Sporosarcina pasteurii: one gene and its partners. The protein of the gene in region 1 interacts with the protein of each later gene in a pairwise test. Links are inferred from orthologs where the notes say so. Each region holds a gene or a part of one and is shown in the gene's direction. Other genes may lie near its edges.

Region 1 (10,914 bases):
ACTAAAGACTTCTACAGGTTCAACTTTATGTTCATATACGATATTGCCTTCCATATCTTCTATTTTTTCAATCATATAGGCATCAATAAATTGACCCGCATTGGCGAATGTTGCATAAGCATTTACCATTTCCTCAACACTCGTACCATCTGTCATTGCGCCAAGAGATAGGGAGAGATTTTGGGATTCAGCATCCGATAATCTTGAAAATCCCATTAACTTCAAGAACTGTGCAGGATCCCGCTCCTTAATGGCGTTAAACAATCTTACGGTTGCAAGGTTTTGAGAAGTTGCAAGTGCTTGTCTAGCTGGTATGATACCGAGTTCTTGTGTTGCTTGGAAGTTACTCGGTGACCAACCACCTGCTGAAAACTTAACGTCTACGACTGGGCTACCCGCCCCGATGTAACCTAATTCTATTGCTGGTGCATAAACAAGCAGCGGCTTCATAGCCGAACCATTTTGTCTAAAGCCCTGTGTCGCAAAGTTAAAGTTTCTAATATTAAAATCACGACCGCCAACGAAGGATAAAATCTTCCCTGTACGATTTTCAATCATTACACTTCCTACTTGTACTGGATCTTGAGTAATAATTTCTTCTCCGGTATCCGGATCTATACTTTTAGAAGTGTACGTATATCCATAATGTTCAAAGCTTTTGGCCGCCTCATTCATACGATCAAAAATATCTTTATTTATAGTCGAGTGAATTCGATAACCATTTGTAGTCATCGCACGTCTTGCTAAAATATTATACTTGTCTTTTAGCTTACTCTCGACGTCTAAACGATTTGGATCGATTCCTTCTTCTTCGGCAAGCATTTTTGATAGAACTTCTACTGTTTGTCTTTGAATTTCCTGTGTTAAATAAGGGTATCGCTCGTTCGCGCGTAACTCTTTTTCTCTAAAATCTCTCGTGATGTCATAAGCGATTGCTTCTTCATATTGCTTTTCGGTAATATACCCAGTCTCTTTCATTCGGAAAAGAACTGTCTTCATCCGGTCGATCCCAGGTTTTAGATGATCTGGTTCTTTAAGTCCACGACCTTGATTATAAAATGGTGTATGTGCGTAGGGCGCCTGCGGAATTCCAGCGATAAATGCTGCCTGTGGAAGATTTAAATCTTTCGCATTTACGTTGAAAATCCCTTCCGCAGCAGCCTCTACTCCTGCAATGTTATCTCCATTCGCATTTCTGCCATAGGGTATGACATTTAAATAAGCTTCTAAAATTTCATGCTTGTCCATAAATTTTTCGAGGCGTAATGCAAGCAAAATTTCTTTTGCTTTTCTTTCATAAGAAACTTCATTTGTTAAGATTTGAAGTTTTATTAACTGCTGTGTAAGTGTTGAACCCCCAGTTTGGCTCGCGGAGTTCGTAACGTCTTGGAAAATTCCTCGGAAAACCGCTTTTGGCACAATACCTGGATGTGTCTCGAAATACTCGTCTTCTGTAGCAAGTACTGCATCGATAACGTAAGGCGAGACATCTTCAAGCTTTATTTCTTTACGTTCAATATCTGCGTTTACTTTTCCGAGATAAACATTATTCGCCAAGAAAATTTCAGATGATTCCTCATATGTTAAAATATCATCTCGCATTTCTTCTTTCGATCGCAAAGGTTCTTCGGCTACAAGTGATGCGAAATAGCCTGCACCAACTGATGCTGCGAAAACAAATAGGGTAATACAGCTTACAATGAAAAGAAGAAATAGGTTCCAAGCAACGCCGGAAGTAATTCTGAGTTTTTTAGCCCAACTTTTTTCGGTAAAGTTATTGATTTTGTCTTCTATGTATTTGAGATAACTCTTAATTTTATCACTCAAGTATTTCTACCTCCTTAAATCTTTTTTATTATAGCACATTCCGACAAAATGAAATCATTTTTCATTGACATATTCACCAAATAAGATAATATATAAAAGTATAACATTTATTCGCATGTTGAGAGAGCCGAAGTAGTGGTAACAGAACCGTATAGAGAGGCAACGGGTGGTGAAAGTTGCTCGGTATGTTATACATGAATTACAGTTCTGGAGTGTGACGTGTGCGCAACGTTAAGGCGTATTGAGTGGAGAGTATTCTCTCAAGCTGGGTGGTACCGCGTTATTACATACATAGCGCCCCTGCATGATTTATTAATCGTGTAGGGGCTTTTTATTTTTTCTTATTACGATTAATATTCGAACAGATACTTGTTTTTTTAAAAAAATAGGAGGGATTTATGTGAGTAACTCATTAATGGGAGATTTAAAATGGCGTGGTTTGTTATACCAACAAACTGATGAAGAAGGTCTAACGAAGGTAGTGAACGATGAAAAAATATCCTTATACTGTGGAGTTGATCCGACAGCAGACAGTATGCATATCGGACATATCGTTCCATTATTAACATTACGTCGTTTCCAAAATCACGGTCACCGTCCGATTTTATTAGTTGGTGGTGCAACAGGTATGATTGGAGACCCTTCAGGACGTTCTGAAGAAAGACAATTGCAGACAACAGAGCAAATTGCGAAAAACGTTGAAGGTATTACAAAACAAATGCAAAGAATATTTGATTTCGAAACGGAAAACGGCGCATTAATGGTGAATAACAATGATTGGATTGGCGGCATGTCAACGATTGAGTTTTTACGTGATTACGGCAAACTTTTAGGTGTCAATTATATGCTTGCTAAAGATAATGTAGCATCACGTTTAGAAAGCGGTATTTCATTTACTGAGTTTTCGTATATGCTTATTCAAGGAATAGACTTTAACCATCTTTATACAAATTACGGTTGTCGCGTGCAAATTGGCGGATCTGACCAGTGGGGCAATATTACAACTGGCCTTGAAGTGATTCGTAAAGTTCAAGAAGATGACGAAGCAAAAGCATTCGGGATTACAATTCCACTCGTGACAAAAGCGGATGGTACGAAGTTTGGGAAAACAGCAGGTGGTGCAGTGTGGCTAGATGCTGAAAAAACATCACCATATGAGTTTTACCAGTTCTGGGTTAACACGGCGGATGCCGATGTGATTAAATACTTGAAAATATTTACATTTATAGAACGTGCAGAAATCGAAGCATTGGAAGTGTCTGTTCAAGAAGAAGCGCATTTAAGAAAAGCGCAAAGAACGCTTGCCGAGGAAATGACACGACTTATTCATGGTCAGGAAGCATTAGACCAAGCGATTCGTATTTCACAAGCCTTATTTAGTGGGGATTTAAAAGCCCTTTCTGTAAATGAAATGCGCGATGCATTTAAGGACGTTCCATCTGCTGAAATGCCGAAAGAAGATAAAAACATTGTTGATTTTATCGTAGAAGCAGGAATTTCCTCTTCCAAACGTCAAGGAAGAGAAGATGTAAACAACGGTGCAATTTCAGTGAATGGAGAGCGTATTAAAGATACTCAATATATAATTAGTGCTGAGGACCGTCTAGAGGACCAATTTACAATTGTTCGTCGTGGTAGAAGAAATTACACGATGGTGAAGTTTTCATAAACACGAAACGGAGGAGAGTGCGTAAGCATTCTCCTCCGTTTTTTTTCTGGTTTTTTCATTCAACGGTTGTTACCCAAGCTGGAAGCTCCAAATCTGCGTATATTTCTGGATGTATGTATTTCCCAAGTTTTAAAGCGCCTTCTAATAAACGCGGAGAAGGGCGACAATAAAGTTCTTCTTCCATAATTGTAAAATAATTGTTTTGAATCGCGGAAAGATTTTTCCAACCAGGTCGTTTTAAAACAACTTCTTTATTTACCTTCTCAGTTCGAACGCCTACCCAAGCGAGAAGAATGTAATCGGGATTTCTATCCAATAAATCATTCCAATCCGTCTGTACATTTGCTTCGGTTTTATCCCGGAATTCGTTCAATCCACCAGCAATCGCACTTATTTCGGTGAGCCAATTTGTCTTTCCGGGTGTAAAAATAGGTTTTGGCCACCATTCCCAATAAAGTGTAGGGAAGGTATGTGCAGTTACGGCACGACTTTTCATTTCATCAATAAAAGCTAAATATTGTCGTTGGCGTTTAAGTGCTTTATGCTCAATTCCGCACTGTATACCTACAGTTAACAGGTCGTCTGCAATGTCGTTTAAACTTTGCGGATTGAGGACAATGTGGGGGATTTCACGTCTTTGTAATTCTTCTACATTTTTTTCCATACCTGGCACGCTTAATGAAGCTAACACTAGATCTGGCTTAAATGTTTCGAGTTTGTCCATATCAATTGATAAATCAGGGCCTAATTTAGGAAGTGATTGAACCTCACTTGGCCAGTCAGAATAGTCATCAATTGCAACAAGATTATCTAATAAACCAAGATAAGCTACTAATTCTGTGTTACTTGGGCAAATAGAAATAATTCTCATAGTTGTACTGTAACCGACATTCGCTCGATGTACAGTTATCCCTCCTTTATAGTAATGTCAGATAATTAGTGTAACATAGATGATAGATACTATTTGAATAACGGTTATCGAATGTGAGAAAATGAAGGGGAAAAGATTAAGTAGAAAATAAGGATGTGAACATATATGTGTGGACGTTTTAGTATGACAAGTCCAATCGAACAAATTCAACTTGCTTTTGAGTTATCGAATATGAGTGAACTGAATATTACACCAAGATATAACGTAGCACCGAGTCAACAAGTATTTTCGATTGTAAGTGATGGAGAAAATAAAAGGGGCGGCTTCCTAAAATGGGGGTTAGTTCCTTCGTGGGCGAAAGACTCGAGAATTGGTTATAAAATGATTAATGCACGTTCGGAAACGGTAGACACAAAACCGAGCTTCAAAAATTTATTGAAAAGAAGAAGATGCCTAATTGTTGCGGATGGTTTTTACGAGTGGAAAAATGATGGTGGCCAAAAACAACCATTTCGCATCAAAATGAAGGATGATCGCGTCTTTACGTTTGCGGGTTTATGGGATCGGTGGCAAAAAGATGGTGAAACGATTCATTCATGCACCATAATTACAACCGAAGCGAATGATGTGGTAAGCGGTATCCATGATAGAATGCCCGTGATACTTCCGGAAGAAAAACAAGACATTTGGTTAAACTCAACAGTTCAGGATTCAAGTTATCTAAAAAAACTTTTGAAACCCTATCAGCCAGAAGAGATGACGGCCTTTCAAGTATCTACTTTGGTAAATTCGCCTAAGAATGATGTGCCTGAGATTATTAATTCATTGTAAATTTCTATAGGGAAATAAAAACCCCTGAAGTTGGAAATTCCAAACGTCAAGGGTTTTATAGATTGCTTTATTATTATTTACGTGAGTAGAATTCAACGATAAGTGCTTCGTTAATTTCTGCTGGTAGTTCGCTACGCTCTGGGAAACGAACGAATTGACCTGTTTTTGTTTCAGTGTTAAATGAAACATATTCAGGTACGAAGTTGTTCACTTCTAGTGCTTCATTAATAACGTCAAGGTTTTGAGACTTCTCACGAAGAGAAATTTCTTGTCCTGGTTTAACGCTGTATGATGGGATGTCAAGACGTTTACCATCGACTAAAATGTGACCGTGGTTAACTAATTGACGAGCAGCACGACGAGTACGTGCAAGACCCATACGGTAAACAACGTTGTCTAGGCGAGTTTCAAGAAGAATCATGAAGTTTTCACCGTGTTTACCAGGCATTTTACCTGCTTTATTAAATAAAGTTCTGAATTGACGTTCGTTTACACCGAACATGAAACGAAGTTTTTGTTTTTCTTGTAACTGTAATCCGTATTCAGAAAGTTTTACGCGTTGAGTTGGACCATGTTGTCCTGGAGCGTAAGGACGCTTTTCAATTTCTTTTCCCGTACCGGAAAGTGATACTCCGAGACGACGTGATAGTTTCCATGCTGGACCTGTATAACGAGCCATAATAGACTCCTCCTCTAAATTGGTTTTATTTTATGGTAACTTATTTCCAAAACGAAGTACGTTTTGGAAAAACTTTGTTGTAAAATAAGACCAGATATGTTCAATTCAGTAGTCATTCTATTATCTTGTAACTTCGCCTTCGCAGCCAGAAGGTTACGCGTTACACCTCATTAAAAGGAATAAACTGAGCAGACTGAAACACATAACTGCTGCGTATATTTTACACGTTCGTAATCATACCAACTTTTAAAGAGATAGTCAAGTGTAAATCAATTAACTTTGAATCAGTAGAATTCCTCACTCCTAAATAAATGGTGGGATGGATGCCAAAAGACATTAAAATCAGAGGAAATGCAAGCTTCCTGCTGATACAAGCTAAGCTTCTGAGGAAAAGTAGAGCCCATACAAATTGCAATTTACCTAGCCGAATAGAAGAAAAAACATATCATCTCGAAAAATATGTCGAAAGAGTAGAATAATGTGATTATTAACTCTTTTCTTTCGGTAGAATAAAGTATAGTATAAGGTTAAAAGAAGGAACCATACTTCCACATTTAAAAAATGTGTTGAAATATGGGGAAGCGGGAGGCTATGACGATGAAAGAAGAATCTTTACATGAAGACACAGTTGTCGTGCATACAGGTTATGATGCAAAGCTGCATCATGGAAGTTTAAGTGTACCTCTTTATCAAACATCTACTTTTTCATTTGAGACTGCGGAACAGGGAGAAAGTAGATTTGCTGGGGACGAAGCAGGTCTGATTTATTCGCGCCTTGGGAACCCAACAGTGCAGTTGTTGGAAGAACGTATAACCGCTTTGGAAGAAGGAAAAGGTGCATTAGCATTTGGATCAGGAATGGCGGCAGTGAGTTCCATTCTTGTTCATTTAACGAAGACAGGTGACCATATCCTGTGTTCTAGAGGAATCTACGGTTGTACATTTGGATTATTAGGCATGTTAGAAGATAAATATAACATTACGCATGATTTAGTACAGATGGGCACTGAAGAACAGATTGAACGTGCGATTAAGCCAGAAACAGTTTGTATTTATGTAGAAACGCCAATTAATCCAACGATGGAGCTTGTCGACTTACAAGCAGTCGTAAATGTCGCAAAACGTCATGGCCTTCGTGTTGTAGTAGATAATACGTTCTCTTCTCCTTATCTGCAAAAACCAATTACCTTAGGTGTCGATTTCGTTTTGCATAGTGCAACGAAATATATTAACGGACATGGAGATGTTATTGCTGGTCTACTCGTAGGAAATGATGAAGACGAGATGGAAAAGATTCGCATGTCGGTTCAAAAAGATTACGGCGGCATTATCTCTCCGTTCGATGCATGGTTACTATTACGGGGAATAAAAACATTACCAGTTCGTATGGAACGACATACGTCAAATGCCGAGAAAATTATTACATTCCTAAAGAAACAACCGCTCGTAGAAAAAATATATTATCCTTTTGATGTGGATAATCCACAGTATGCAATTGCAAAAAAGCAAATGCGTGCCGGCGGAGGACTTATTTCATTTACGATGAAAGGCGGTAAGGAAGGCGCGCAACAATTTTTAAATAGTTTGTCGCTCATTAAAATAGCTGTCAGTTTAGGGGATGCAGAAACGCTTATCCAGCATCCAGCAACGATGACGCATTCTGTAGTCCCTTATGATGAAAGAATTTCCATGGGAATCATAGATTCATTACTTCGACTTTCAGTAGGCCTCGAACATACAGATGACTTAATCGCAGATTTGAATCGTGCTTTTGAAAAAGTTGAACAATCATTGAGTAAAGAAAATGCCAAATAAAAAACCCCTTCATATCAACTCATTGTTGATATGAAGGGGTTTTTACGTCGTTTTATAGATGTTGAATTAGTGTTTCAACAACTTTTTCAAGCCCGATACGATCAGTTTCCGAAAAACGGTCTAGTTCAGGACTATCGATATCAAGCACACCAATAACCTCGTCGTTTTTAATGATTGGTACGACAATTTCTGAGCGGGAAGCTGCATCACAAACGATATGACCAGGGAATGCTTCAACGTCCGGGACAATAATGGATTCCTTCCGTTCTACTGCAGTTCCACAAACACCTTTACCAACTTGGATGCGGACGCATGCCGGTAAGCCTTGGAAAGGGCCTAATACCAATTCGCCATCTTCCATTAGATAAAACCCAACCCAATTGATCCGATCGAAAAATTGATTAAGCAATGCCGAAGCATTACTTAAGTTTGCGTATAAATTTGGTTCGCCCGACAATAGTGCATCAAGTTGTTTGCTAAGCAATTCATATTTCTTATCTAAGTCTTCGTTAACATTAACAGTTGTAGACATTTGAACACCTCATTCATATGTAATTTGTAATATGTTAGTATACAGTTATTCGAACGTTTTTACAAAAGTAAGTCTGTTCATTCGACAAAATATGAACTTTTCCCTTATTAATTTTCATTTTTCCAACCAAAAGTATTTAAACATGGTACGATATAGGATAATATGTAGTGTATAGTCATTGGGACAGGAGGATCGCGATGAAGATTGTAATCATTGCAATTATAGTACTCATTATCATTTTAACCATTCTCGCCATTTCATATAGGCGTAAACATACGAATCAAATAAAAAAACTTGAGCATAGAAAACTACAAATACAACATAAGCCAATATTTGAAGAAATGACGAAAATAAAGCAACTAAATATGACAGGCGAGACAGAAGAAAAATTTGAAACTTGGCGTGCAACTTGGACGGAAGTAATTGATGTACGTATGCCTGAACTTGATAATTTATTATTCGATGCTGAAGAGTACATCGACCGTTTTAGTTTTAAAAAACTAAAAGAGACTGTCATGCTAATCGAAGAGAAAATTCAATTTAGTCAGCAGAAAATGACTGAAATCCTTAGTGGTTTAGATGAACTCGTTGGAAGTGAAGAGAAAAATCGAGTCGAAATGGAATTGTTACAAGAAAGGCATCGTAGTGCTCGAAAGAAAATTTTAGCACATCAACCAGCGTTTGGAGAAACGGTGAACCCGCTTGAAAAGGAATTGGAAACATTTAGACCTAAATTTGCCGAGTATGAGACATTGACAGAAAACGGGAATTATTTACAAGCCCGAGAAATTGTCATCGCATTAACTGAGAAAGGTGACTATTTGTTTCAAATTATTGAACAGATACCTGCTCTGTTAGCTGATATTCAAAATTCAATTCCAACCTCTATACGAGAATTGCGTAATGGTGTAAGGGAAATGGAAGAGCAAGCTTATAACTTACAACACTTAGAAATCGAGAAAATACTGGTAGATATAGAAGAGAAGCTTGAGCGAATGGCGGAAGAAATAGCTCAGTTAGAGATGGATGGTATACCAGAAGAAGTTGAAGAGATACACAGTCAATTAGATGGATTGTATGATGCACTAGAGAAAGAAGTAGTCGCAAAACATTATGTTGAAGAGAATTATCAAACTGTATACGATGAACTATTAAGGGTGACTGGACTTGTGAATGAAACATTAACAGAAATTACATTCGTCCAACAAAGTTACAGAATAAACGAGGATGAGGCGAAAATTCCGCAGAGTGCCTCAGAGGAAATTGAATTATTAAATAAACAATTTGCTGTCATTGTAGAGCAAATTGAAAATAATACTTCTGCCTATTCTAGTATGCAAGAAACCATACAAATGATTACAGAGAAGGTTGGCTATATAGACGAAGAACGAAAAGATTTTGCAGAGCGCTTAAAAAAATTACGAAACGATGAAAATAAAGTGCGCGCTGAGCTTAAAGGACTTTCAAAAGAATTACAAGATGCTGATCGTTCATTACATAGAGGAAATATTCCGGGCATACCTGACGATATTGATGCCAGACTAGAAGAAGCGGAAGAACAACTATATATTGTTAGACAGAGCTTGGAGGAAGTTCCTTTAAATATGACGCTTGTTAATTCTTACTTAGAAAATGCTAAACAATCTGTTCAGGAAGTAAGAGGAAAGACAGAAGAATTACTCGAAAATGTGATGCTAGTCGAATGGATTATTCAATATGGAAATCGTTATCGAGCATCTAATGAGCGCGTCCATGCACAATTGCAAGAAGCTGAGGAGTCGTTCAGGCAATTTCGCTATGCCAAGGCTTTGGAGGAAGCAGCAACAGCAGTAGAGGAAGTTGAACCAGGGGCAATGAAGCGGATTGAGGAATTGTTGCAAGAAAAAGACGATTTAACGATTTAATTGTTTTTAATGTTAGCGATACTGCAGATTGAGCTTATTTATGTTAATCTTTCGCTTTTAATTATTTCGAGCCACCCGCACATAGTCGTGCAGGTGGCTTTGTCACGCTTATAATTGAATGAATTCAAAATAAAGAATGGAATGAAATTAATGATTTATCTAGATAATAGTGCAACGACTGCACCAAAAGAAGAAGTTCTAAATTCTTTTGTAGAAGTTAATAAAAGATTTTTTGCAAATCCCGCTTCCCTTCATGTTGCTGGAAGAGAAGCGGAAACGCTTCTTGAAAAATCACGAGAACAAATATTAAATTTAACTCAGGTTTCTGTTGGCACGGTCATTTATACATCAGGTGGAACTGAGGCGAATAATTTAGCGGTGATTGGATTTGCTCGAAAATATCAAAACCGCGGCAATCATATTTTAACAACTAAAATCGAACACCCTTCTGTTTTAGAGGCAGTTAAACAATTGGAACGAGAAGGATTTATAGTCGAATACTTATCAGTTAATAAAGATGGCGTTATTTCAATCGATGAATTGAAAGAAAAGCTTAGAGAAGACACTGTCGTTGTAAGTATTATGCATGTAAACAATGAAATTGGTGCAATACAGCCAATTGAGGATTGTGGAAAAGTGATTCGAAAAAAATCACGTGCAATTTTTCATGTTGACGCTGTACAAAGTTTTGGGAAATTACCGCTTATATTAAGTGGAAATGGACCGGATGCAATTACAATTTCTGGACATAAAATTCACGGACTAAAGGGTTCTGGCGCATTAATT
Region 2 (2,961 bases), 1.3 Mb from region 1 along the record:
TGGAGGCTCAACGACGATTGCTATTTTCGGTGATGATCGACTCATGGCAACTAGTGTACTGCCAATAGGAGGAGACCACGTAACAAAAGATTTATCAATTGTGTTAAAGACACCTACCGAACAAGCAAGAAAAATAAAGCATAAGTTTGGACATGCTTTTTATGACGATGCTTCAGATGATGATTTATTCGAAGTGCCAGTGATTGGTGCAGATTCTAAAGAACAATACAGTCAACGATACATATCGGAAATCATTGGTGTTCGATTAGAAGAGCTTTTCGACCTTGTCTTAGAAGAGTTATTTAAGATGGGGATTAAAGATTTACCAGGCGGCGTCGTCCTAACAGGAGGCATTACGAAGATTGAAGGAATGCTTCCACTCGCTCGCCATGTCCTGAAATCGAGAGTTCGTATTCATACACCTGAATACATCGGTGTACGTGAACCGATGTATACAACAGCAGTTGGTCTAATTCGATATGCGCATATGCAAGAAGAGTTCTTTGGTTCAATTTCTGATGAACCAGCTGTAAGTACAAGTGATGACCATTCATTTGCACAAGCAAAAGCGCAAAAACAGACGAACAGAGAGCACGTAGAAAAGGAAAGCTTTATGTCTAAAGCGAGAAAAGTATTTAATAACTTCTTTGAATAATGTTAGAGATTGATAGAATGAGCAAACATATATGGAAGTAAAATTTAGGAGGAGAGAAAATGCTGGATTTTGATACGAATATTGACCAACTTGCCGTCATTAAAGTAATCGGCGTTGGTGGTGGTGGAAATAATGCAGTAAACCGAATGATTGAGCATGGAGTAGAAGGTGTCGAGTTTATTGCTGTAAATACAGATGCACAAGCGCTTAATCTATCTGAAGCTGAAGTGAAATTACAAATTGGAACAAAGTTAACGCGAGGACTCGGGGCAGGAGCAAACCCGGAAGTTGGAAAGAAAGCAGCAGAAGAAAGTAGAGAACAAATCGAAGAAGCGCTACGCGGTGCAGATATGGTATTCGTTACTGCCGGAATGGGTGGAGGTACAGGAACAGGAGCAGCACCCGTCATCGCGCAAGTTGCAAAAGATTTGGGCGCATTAACAGTTGGTGTTGTGACGCGACCGTTTACGTTTGAGGGCCGAAAGCGTCAAACACAAGCAATTGGTGGAATAACAGCGATGAAAGATTCCGTAGACACATTAATTGTCATTCCAAATGACAAACTACTTGAAATCGTTGACAAGAATACACCAATGCTTGAAGCATTCCGTGAAGCAGATAACGTTCTACGTCAAGGTGTACAAGGTATTTCAGATTTAATTGCAGTCCCAGGACTGATCAACCTAGACTTTGCAGACGTGAAAACAATTATGTCTAATAAAGGCTCTGCACTTATGGGTATCGGGATTTCAACTGGCGAGAACCGAGCATCTGAAGCAGCGAAGAAAGCAATCTCCAGTCCACTACTAGAAACGTCCATTGACGGTGCTAAAGGCGTCCTCATGAACATTACAGGAGGATCCAATTTAAGCTTATTTGAAGTACAAGAAGCAGCAGATATTGTTGCATCAGCATCTGATGAAGATGTCAATATGATATTCGGTTCCGTAATTAATGATAATTTGAAAGACGAAATTATTGTTACTGTGATTGCAACAGGATTTACAGAAGAGCAATTAATTTCAGCAAGACCTACAAGAGGTACAGGAATTGGTGGAAACGCTCAAAATCGTGCACAATCACCTGCTCGTGAACAACAAGTAGAACGTCCGATGGAGCGTCGTCGTGAGGAACAGGAGCAATATAAGCAACCTGAACCGGAACCAATTCATGCGCAACAAAATAATCAAGCGGATGATGGTTTAGATATTCCGACATTTTTAAGAAACCGTCGCCGTAGATAAATATAAACATTTAAACATTCTATCAATGGTTTTTCCGTTGATGGAATGTTTTTTTATATGAACTGAGATAATTTTTTATGATTTCGCAACATAAATTTCTTGACTCTACAAAAACTACACTTATTCTGCTTTGGTATGCCGGTGAAAAGATAATTGTAAAATTTGTCCGTCATTTTACTCATGTAATCTGGGCGCTATACATATATTTTCAACATGGAAATTGTCGAACCTTTTTTTATTAAAAGTACCCAAACCGACAAACATTTTATAGGTTGCGTGCTATCTTTAGTACGAGGGAGGACATTCTATGTATGGCGAGCTGATTATCGGATTGAATATGGTATTTAACTTTACGATTTTGTCATTCGCAAATAAAATGCAAAATGTGAAAATTGGTCTTGCTCGGCTCTGTTTAGCTTCCTTTGTCGGTGCGATACCAGTTGTTTTTTTCCCAGTTTCATTTTGGACAATTCTTGTCGCTTTTATAAGTATGACAGTTGTTGCTTTCGGCAAGTCATTTGAACCTTGGAAAAAATCAGCCTCAATGGTGCTAATTGGTACGCTATTTGCAGGTGGATTATTGACAGCGTTACAATACAATGTCCGAATTTTAGGTGGTTATCAAGCAGTTATTATCTATGCAGGGATTGCTTATTTTGCGCTTTATCTTATAAAAATAAAATGGCTTGATGTGCGTACTTCGCAACACGTCTCAGAGCTTCTTGCCAATTCAACCCTCCATATTTGGGGGAGCGAAATTCCGTTAACAGTTTTTGTAGATTCAGGAAATAGCTGTACTGAGCCATTATCAGGTTATCCAGTTCATTTCATTGCATTACATGCAGTAGAGAATTATATTCCTCATTCATTAAAAAAAGCTTTATTCTCATGGAATCCACAAGGACCATCTACACTGGTAGACTTTCCTGAGGTATATAGGAAAGAACTCCGTCTTGTCAGGTTATTGACTGTACAAGGCAAATCATGGGCAGTTGGTATTAAATATGATGACTGGTCAATCGAAGGAGGTGGCAAGCTCGATCAAGGTTTTATCGTTATAAC
Region 3 (6,637 bases), 1.3 Mb from region 1 along the record:
CACATTGGCTACTAAAAGTGCGTTAGCCGCTTTTGACAGTCCAATCGTCTTGATAGCTGGCGGCTTGGATCGAGGGCATTCATTCGAAGAACTGAGACCTTATATGGATAATGTGAAAGCTGTTGTCGCGCTTGGTGAAACGAAAAAAAGATTTGCTGAATTTGCCCAGTCGTGTGGAATAAAAAGTGTTGAAGAAGCAACAACAATGGAGCACGCTGTTCAGCTGGCTCACGACTTATCTTCGGAAAAGGATATTATTTTGTTATCGCCAGCAAGTGCAAGTTGGGATGAATATGCAAGCTTTGAGGTACGTGGAGATAAATTTATTGACGCGGTCATGTCCCTTTAATAGCCATCAAGTGAAAAATAGTTAGCATTAAAAACACGATTGTGGAAGGATGCGTTCACTGGAAGGAAAGCTAAAAGTTGCGTTCGTCACTTCGGCGCTCGCACTGTCGTGTATTGGATTGGCATTTGTGCATTCGGCAGGATCCTATTGGGGGACAGTTCATTATGCTGATTCGTCTCCATTCATTGTAAAGCAAGGTATTTACATGTTGGTATCTATTGGAATTGCAGCATTTATTATGAAAAGTCCCTTAACATCCAATCAAAAAGTATGGACGATATTGTATTACTTAGCCATTGTTGCCCTTGTTGCGGTGAAAATACCAGGCATCGGTGCGGTTCGAAATGGATCACAAAGTTGGATTATTCTAGGTCCAGTTAGCTTGCAACCAGCAGAGTTCATTAAGGTAGCCCTGATTGGCAAATTAGCAAGTAGTTTGGTTGAAACAAGCGGGAAAAAAATGTTTAGTTTTAAACATCTTTGGTATATTTTATTGCCAGCTGCACTCATCATGTTGCAACCGGACCTAGGATCCACAGTTATTTTAATCGTCTCTGCATTTGTCGTATTATTCGTCGCTGGCTACTCTTTACGTTTTTTTACGATGATTGGTATCGCTGGGGTAGGGGCTTTTATTGCGCTAATTGCTACAGCGCCTTATCGATTAGACCGGATTAAATCGTATATCGATCCGTGGAACGATCCACTGGGAACTGGGTTTCAAGCAATACAATCTCTGTTTGCGATTTCACCTGGTGGACTATTTGGACACGGATATGGCAACAGTAGGCAAAAATATTTGTATTTACCTGAACCCCAAAATGATTTTATATTTTCCATTATTGCCGAGGAATCAGGGTTTATAGGAGCGACAATTATCCTTCTGTTATTTGTTGTTTTTTTAATCGCAACATTTGGGATAGCGATTCGCACCGAAGCACGCTTTTCTTTACTCGTTGTTTCAGGCATGGGCGCAATGATCTTCTTCCAGACATTTTTAAATATCGGAGTAGTCTCCGGATTACTTCCCGTTACAGGCGTTACACTCCCATTTATTAGTTACGGAGGCTCATCTTTACTAACAACATGGATGGCAGCCGGAGTCATCCTCCACTTTATGAATAATAAAAGCGGAGGGCGCCTGGTTAGACACGACGGGCATAAGTCGAAGTAAGGAAGGCTGTCTAGGAACGCCGCGTCCTGTATGTGCCTTAATTTCTGCAAAGTGCGCAGAAATACGGCAAATCTCACCCTTCGCTGTTCGATTGCAACGATTGCATGACCTACATCCTGTAGGCCCGAGTGGTGAACTTTGCCACATAGCTAGCTTGCTTATGACCGTAAGTGACAAGAGTTTTTACAAAACAAAATTTAAAACATATATGAGAGGAGGGGCGGTATGGAAAAGGTTATTGATATTGAAGAAAGAATTCCATCGATGCGTGAAAGGCGACGGAGGAGAACGAATCGGAAGTTCATATTCATCGTATCGGTATTCCTAATCGCTCTTCTCGTCATTCTTTATTTCCAATCACCATTTAGTCGCATTGATAAGTTCCATGTTGTAGGTGCGAAAATCTATGAGCCATCATTTTATACAGACAAAAGTGAACTGCAGGTGGATGATTCTCTGTGGGGATTTTCAGCGAAACAGGTAGAACAGCGACTAGAGAAAATTGAAGGTGTTCAAAAAGCTGTTGTCTCCAGGAAGTGGTTGAGAGGGGTTCAAATCACAGTAACTGAATGGAAACCTATCGCCTATATAGAAAACGATGGTCAATTTGGGCTGTTATTAGAAAATGGTGACGTTTTCACGCCTGAAAAGCTCGCACCAGAAGAGGATGCACCAATTTTAAACGGCTTTACTGATATAGATGTTAAGAAACGAATGACCGAACAGTTAATAAAAATGGAAAATGAAGTTTATCAGTTAATATCTGAAATCCTTTATACAGGGAGGAAAGAGGAGCCGGATTTTATTACGGTATTTATGGATGATGGATATGAGATAAAGGCGATTATCCCTACATTTGCAGAGAAAATGGCCTATTATTCTGCCATCATTGCTCAGTTAGATGGAGAAGAAAAAGGGGTCATTGACATGGAAGTTGGTACTTTCTTTACGCCTTATAGTAAGATTTATGGTGTAACTGGTAATGAGGAAGAGGCAGAGGAAGAGGCAGAGGAAGAGGAACAGGAACAGGAACAGGAAGAGGTCGAATACGATGAGGAAAGCGAGTAGTTTTTTTGATAAAAGAGGAAGACCAATACTATTTGCAATCGTGTTCCTCGTATTAGGTTTTATTCTAGCATTTTCTTATAGAACGTTTGGTAAAGATGCGAAGCACGATCAGTTATCGTCCGCTGCGTTTTTGGCAGAAGAAAAATACCGAGAAGAACTTATAGAACAACAAGAACGAAACAGGGAACTTTCCGACGATATCGGCGTCAAGCAGGAGGAGATTAGAGCCTATGAGCGCTCCTTCTTAGAACAAGAAGAAGATCATGCTGACTTAGTAGAAGAAGCGAAAGATCTTCGCCTGCTGCTTGGTGTAGTTCCAGCAATGGGACAAGGCCTTAGGGTTACACTTATGGATGCGGAATATGATCCGATTGAGCAGAACCCAAATGATTATATTGTACATGAAAGCCATATTTTTAAGGTAATTAACGAATTAAGAATTTCAGGCGCTCAAGGAATTTCAATTAATGGGCAACGTATAACGCATAATTCGTATATTAAATGTACAGGTCCTGTCATTACGATTGACGGGAAAACATTTCCGGCTCCGTTTGTTATTGAGGCAGTTGGAAAAATGGACGTATTGCATGAAGCTCTGTATTTAAAAGGTGGCGTGATTGATCGGCTTTTATTGGACAATATCGTCGTAACGACAGAGCAAATTAAAAATCTTCAGTTAGCCGCGGTAGGAGAAGAAAGCTGAACGTAAGGAAGGTGAGCAAATGCGAAGACAACTGAAGTTTATGATCGTTTTGCTCATTGTTGGTTTTATGATAGCGATTCAGTATAATACAATCCAAAAGCCGGAGAAACGTGACACACGCGATATGTGGGCAATTCGAAATGAATTATCAAATGAGAAAAAACTACATTCTGAATTACTTAAAGAGATACGGGGTTTGGATGAGACAATTCGGACCTATGAATCATTAAGTGATGAAAACACAGGACAAGCACTTAAAGAAACTGTAGAAAAACTACACGCACAAGCTGGTATGACAGACACAGAGGGGCCTGGATTGGTCATTGAAGTTGAACCGTCTCCAGAAAGTATTGCGCTAGGTATCGGTATTACAAGTATATCGCCAGATCTTTTGACGCGCTTTGTCAATGAATTAAACCGTGTGAAATGGCGGGCATTGGAAATCGATGGTAAACGATATACCTCCTTAAGTGCAATTCGAGATATCAATGGCTTTACGACTGTCAATGGATTAAATGTTGCCTCGCCACCGTTTACTATAAAAGTGATTACAGACACTTCTAAGGATAGTGAAATGGTGTATAACACATTGCAGGCATCTGCAATTCATGATGATTTTTATTTAGATGATTTAGTGTTAAGAGTTGGAGAACCTGTAAACAGTGTGAAAATTAGAGGTTGGAAAGAAAGCGTTAAAAATTTGTACTTAAATGAATTGCCGAAAGGGGAATAACGATGTGGCTACCCTTGCTTGGCCTTATATTAGGTGTAACATTTGGTCTTTTATCAGACATACAAGTATCGCAAGTTTACAGTAACTATTTATCAATTGCTATTTTAGCTGCCCTTGACTCCTTATTTGGGGGAATGCGTGCTAGCCTACAGCAAGTATATGATGATAAAATCTTCGTAACAGGATTTTTCTTTAATATCGCTCTAGCAGTTGGACTTGCGTTTTTAGGGGTTCATCTCGGACTTGACTTATATCTTGCAGCAATCTTTGCATTTGCTGTTCGGCTTTTTCAAAATATTGCTGTCATCCGAAGAATATTACTCGCAAAATGGACTGATAGAAGTAAAAGTGCGACCGGAAATACGAATGAATGAAAGGATTTGAATACCCGATGTCGAAAAAATTTAGACAATATGGTTATAATGAAATAGAATGGAAGATAAGCTTTAAATTTGGAGGTGTCAGTCATTGAGCCAATCTGAACTATATGTTTCATTAGATATTGGATCATCGTCAATTAAAGTGTTGATTGGGGAAGTAGATGGTGAAACCCTTCACGTCATTGGAGTAGGGAATGTTCAGTCTTCAGGAATTCGTAGGGGTACGATTATTGATATTGATGCGACTGTAGAGTCGATTCAAAAAGCGGTTGACCAAGCCGAAAGAATGACAGGGATGGCAATACATGAAGTGGTAGTAGGGATTCCTGCTAACGGTGTCACTTTACAAGATGTTAAAGGAGTCGTTGCAGTTAATTCTGAGAATCGGGAAATTACCGATGATGATCTTGATCGTGTGATGCAGTCAGCACAAGTGATGTCTGTTCCACCCGAACGGGAAATTGTGAATATTATTCCAAAGCAATTTATCGTTGATGATTACGGGGAAATTACCGATCCTCGCGGTATGATTGGTGTTCGATTAGAAATGGATGGAACATTGATTACGACGTCTAAAACACTTGTTCATAACATTTTACGATGTGTTGAACGTGCGGGCTTAACAATTCGAGAAATTTATTTACAGCCTCTTGCAGCAGGAACGTTTGCGCTAACGGACGATGAAATGAATCATGGGACAGCTTTTATTGACATCGGTGGAGGCTCAACGACGATTGCTATTTTCGGTGATGATCGACTCATGGCAACTAGTGTACTGCCAATAGGAGGAGACCACGTAACAAAAGATTTATCAATTGTGTTAAAGACACCTACCGAACAAGCAAGAAAAATAAAGCATAAGTTTGGACATGCTTTTTATGACGATGCTTCAGATGATGATTTATTCGAAGTGCCAGTGATTGGTGCAGATTCTAAAGAACAATACAGTCAACGATACATATCGGAAATCATTGGTGTTCGATTAGAAGAGCTTTTCGACCTTGTCTTAGAAGAGTTATTTAAGATGGGGATTAAAGATTTACCAGGCGGCGTCGTCCTAACAGGAGGCATTACGAAGATTGAAGGAATGCTTCCACTCGCTCGCCATGTCCTGAAATCGAGAGTTCGTATTCATACACCTGAATACATCGGTGTACGTGAACCGATGTATACAACAGCAGTTGGTCTAATTCGATATGCGCATATGCAAGAAGAGTTCTTTGGTTCAATTTCTGATGAACCAGCTGTAAGTACAAGTGATGACCATTCATTTGCACAAGCAAAAGCGCAAAAACAGACGAACAGAGAGCACGTAGAAAAGGAAAGCTTTATGTCTAAAGCGAGAAAAGTATTTAATAACTTCTTTGAATAATGTTAGAGATTGATAGAATGAGCAAACATATATGGAAGTAAAATTTAGGAGGAGAGAAAATGCTGGATTTTGATACGAATATTGACCAACTTGCCGTCATTAAAGTAATCGGCGTTGGTGGTGGTGGAAATAATGCAGTAAACCGAATGATTGAGCATGGAGTAGAAGGTGTCGAGTTTATTGCTGTAAATACAGATGCACAAGCGCTTAATCTATCTGAAGCTGAAGTGAAATTACAAATTGGAACAAAGTTAACGCGAGGACTCGGGGCAGGAGCAAACCCGGAAGTTGGAAAGAAAGCAGCAGAAGAAAGTAGAGAACAAATCGAAGAAGCGCTACGCGGTGCAGATATGGTATTCGTTACTGCCGGAATGGGTGGAGGTACAGGAACAGGAGCAGCACCCGTCATCGCGCAAGTTGCAAAAGATTTGGGCGCATTAACAGTTGGTGTTGTGACGCGACCGTTTACGTTTGAGGGCCGAAAGCGTCAAACACAAGCAATTGGTGGAATAACAGCGATGAAAGATTCCGTAGACACATTAATTGTCATTCCAAATGACAAACTACTTGAAATCGTTGACAAGAATACACCAATGCTTGAAGCATTCCGTGAAGCAGATAACGTTCTACGTCAAGGTGTACAAGGTATTTCAGATTTAATTGCAGTCCCAGGACTGATCAACCTAGACTTTGCAGACGTGAAAACAATTATGTCTAATAAAGGCTCTGCACTTATGGGTATCGGGATTTCAACTGGCGAGAACCGAGCATCTGAAGCAGCGAAGAAAGCAATCTCCAGTCCACTACTAGAAACGTCCATTGACGGTGCTAAAGGCGTCCTCATGAACATTACAGGAG

The links.
Region 2: the proteins of ezrA (region 1) and ftsZ interact in binary tests that used the Bacillus subtilis proteins (3 or more experiments, as listed by UniProt). The link is inferred for Sporosarcina pasteurii from one-to-one orthologs.
Region 3: the proteins of ezrA (region 1) and ftsA interact in binary tests that used the Bacillus subtilis proteins (3 or more experiments, as listed by UniProt). The link is inferred for Sporosarcina pasteurii from one-to-one orthologs.

What each region holds. Positions count from the first base shown.
Region 1 is NZ_CP160452.1:837,495-848,408, forward strand. Bases 7,926-10,774 are described here. They hold ezrA (septation ring formation regulator EzrA), read left to right. Parts: upstream 7,926-8,421; coding sequence 8,422-10,128; downstream 10,129-10,774. Other genes in these bases: AB1H92_RS03825 (GAF domain-containing protein), read right to left, coding at 7,926-8,224; AB1H92_RS03835 (cysteine desulfurase family protein), read left to right, coding at 10,279-10,774. Also shown: AB1H92_RS03795 (transglycosylase domain-containing protein), read right to left, coding at 1-1,827; tyrS (tyrosine--tRNA ligase), read left to right, coding at 2,243-3,496; AB1H92_RS03805 (cobalamin-binding protein), read right to left, coding at 3,552-4,367; AB1H92_RS03810 (SOS response-associated peptidase), read left to right, coding at 4,533-5,198; rpsD (30S ribosomal protein S4), read right to left, coding at 5,272-5,877; megL (methionine gamma-lyase), read left to right, coding at 6,475-7,692; more of AB1H92_RS03825, read right to left, coding at 7,745-7,925; more of AB1H92_RS03835, read left to right, coding at 10,775-10,914. UniProt on the Bacillus subtilis protein: Negative regulator of FtsZ ring formation; modulates the frequency and position of FtsZ ring formation. Inhibits FtsZ ring formation at polar sites. Interacts either with FtsZ or with one of its binding partners to promote depolymerization.
Region 2 is NZ_CP160452.1:2,175,180-2,178,140, reverse strand. What follows is about bases 1-2,806. They hold ftsZ (cell division protein FtsZ), read left to right. Parts: upstream 1-714; coding sequence 715-1,899; downstream 1,900-2,806. Other genes in these bases: AB1H92_RS10260 (sigma-E processing peptidase SpoIIGA), read left to right, coding at 2,207-2,806; ftsA (cell division protein FtsA), read left to right, coding at 1-655. Also shown: more of AB1H92_RS10260, read left to right, coding at 2,807-2,961. UniProt on the Bacillus subtilis protein: Essential cell division protein that forms a contractile ring structure (Z ring) at the future cell division site. The regulation of the ring assembly controls the timing and the location of cell division.
Region 3 is NZ_CP160452.1:2,176,628-2,183,264, reverse strand. Bases 3,804-6,637 are described here. They hold ftsA (cell division protein FtsA), read left to right. Parts: upstream 3,804-4,495; coding sequence 4,496-5,779; downstream 5,780-6,637. Other genes in these bases: ftsZ (cell division protein FtsZ), read left to right, coding at 5,839-6,637; AB1H92_RS10275 (small basic family protein), read left to right, coding at 4,030-4,401; AB1H92_RS10280 (DUF881 domain-containing protein), read left to right, coding at 3,804-4,027. In the rest of the region: murD (UDP-N-acetylmuramoyl-L-alanine--D-glutamate ligase), read left to right, coding at 1-349; putative lipid II flippase FtsW, read left to right, coding at 399-1,523; AB1H92_RS10290 (cell division protein FtsQ/DivIB), read left to right, coding at 1,749-2,591; AB1H92_RS10285 (DUF881 domain-containing protein), read left to right, coding at 2,575-3,294; more of AB1H92_RS10280, read left to right, coding at 3,314-3,803. UniProt on the Bacillus subtilis protein: Cell division protein that is required for the assembly of the Z ring. May serve as a membrane anchor for the Z ring. Binds and hydrolyzes ATP. Also involved in sporulation.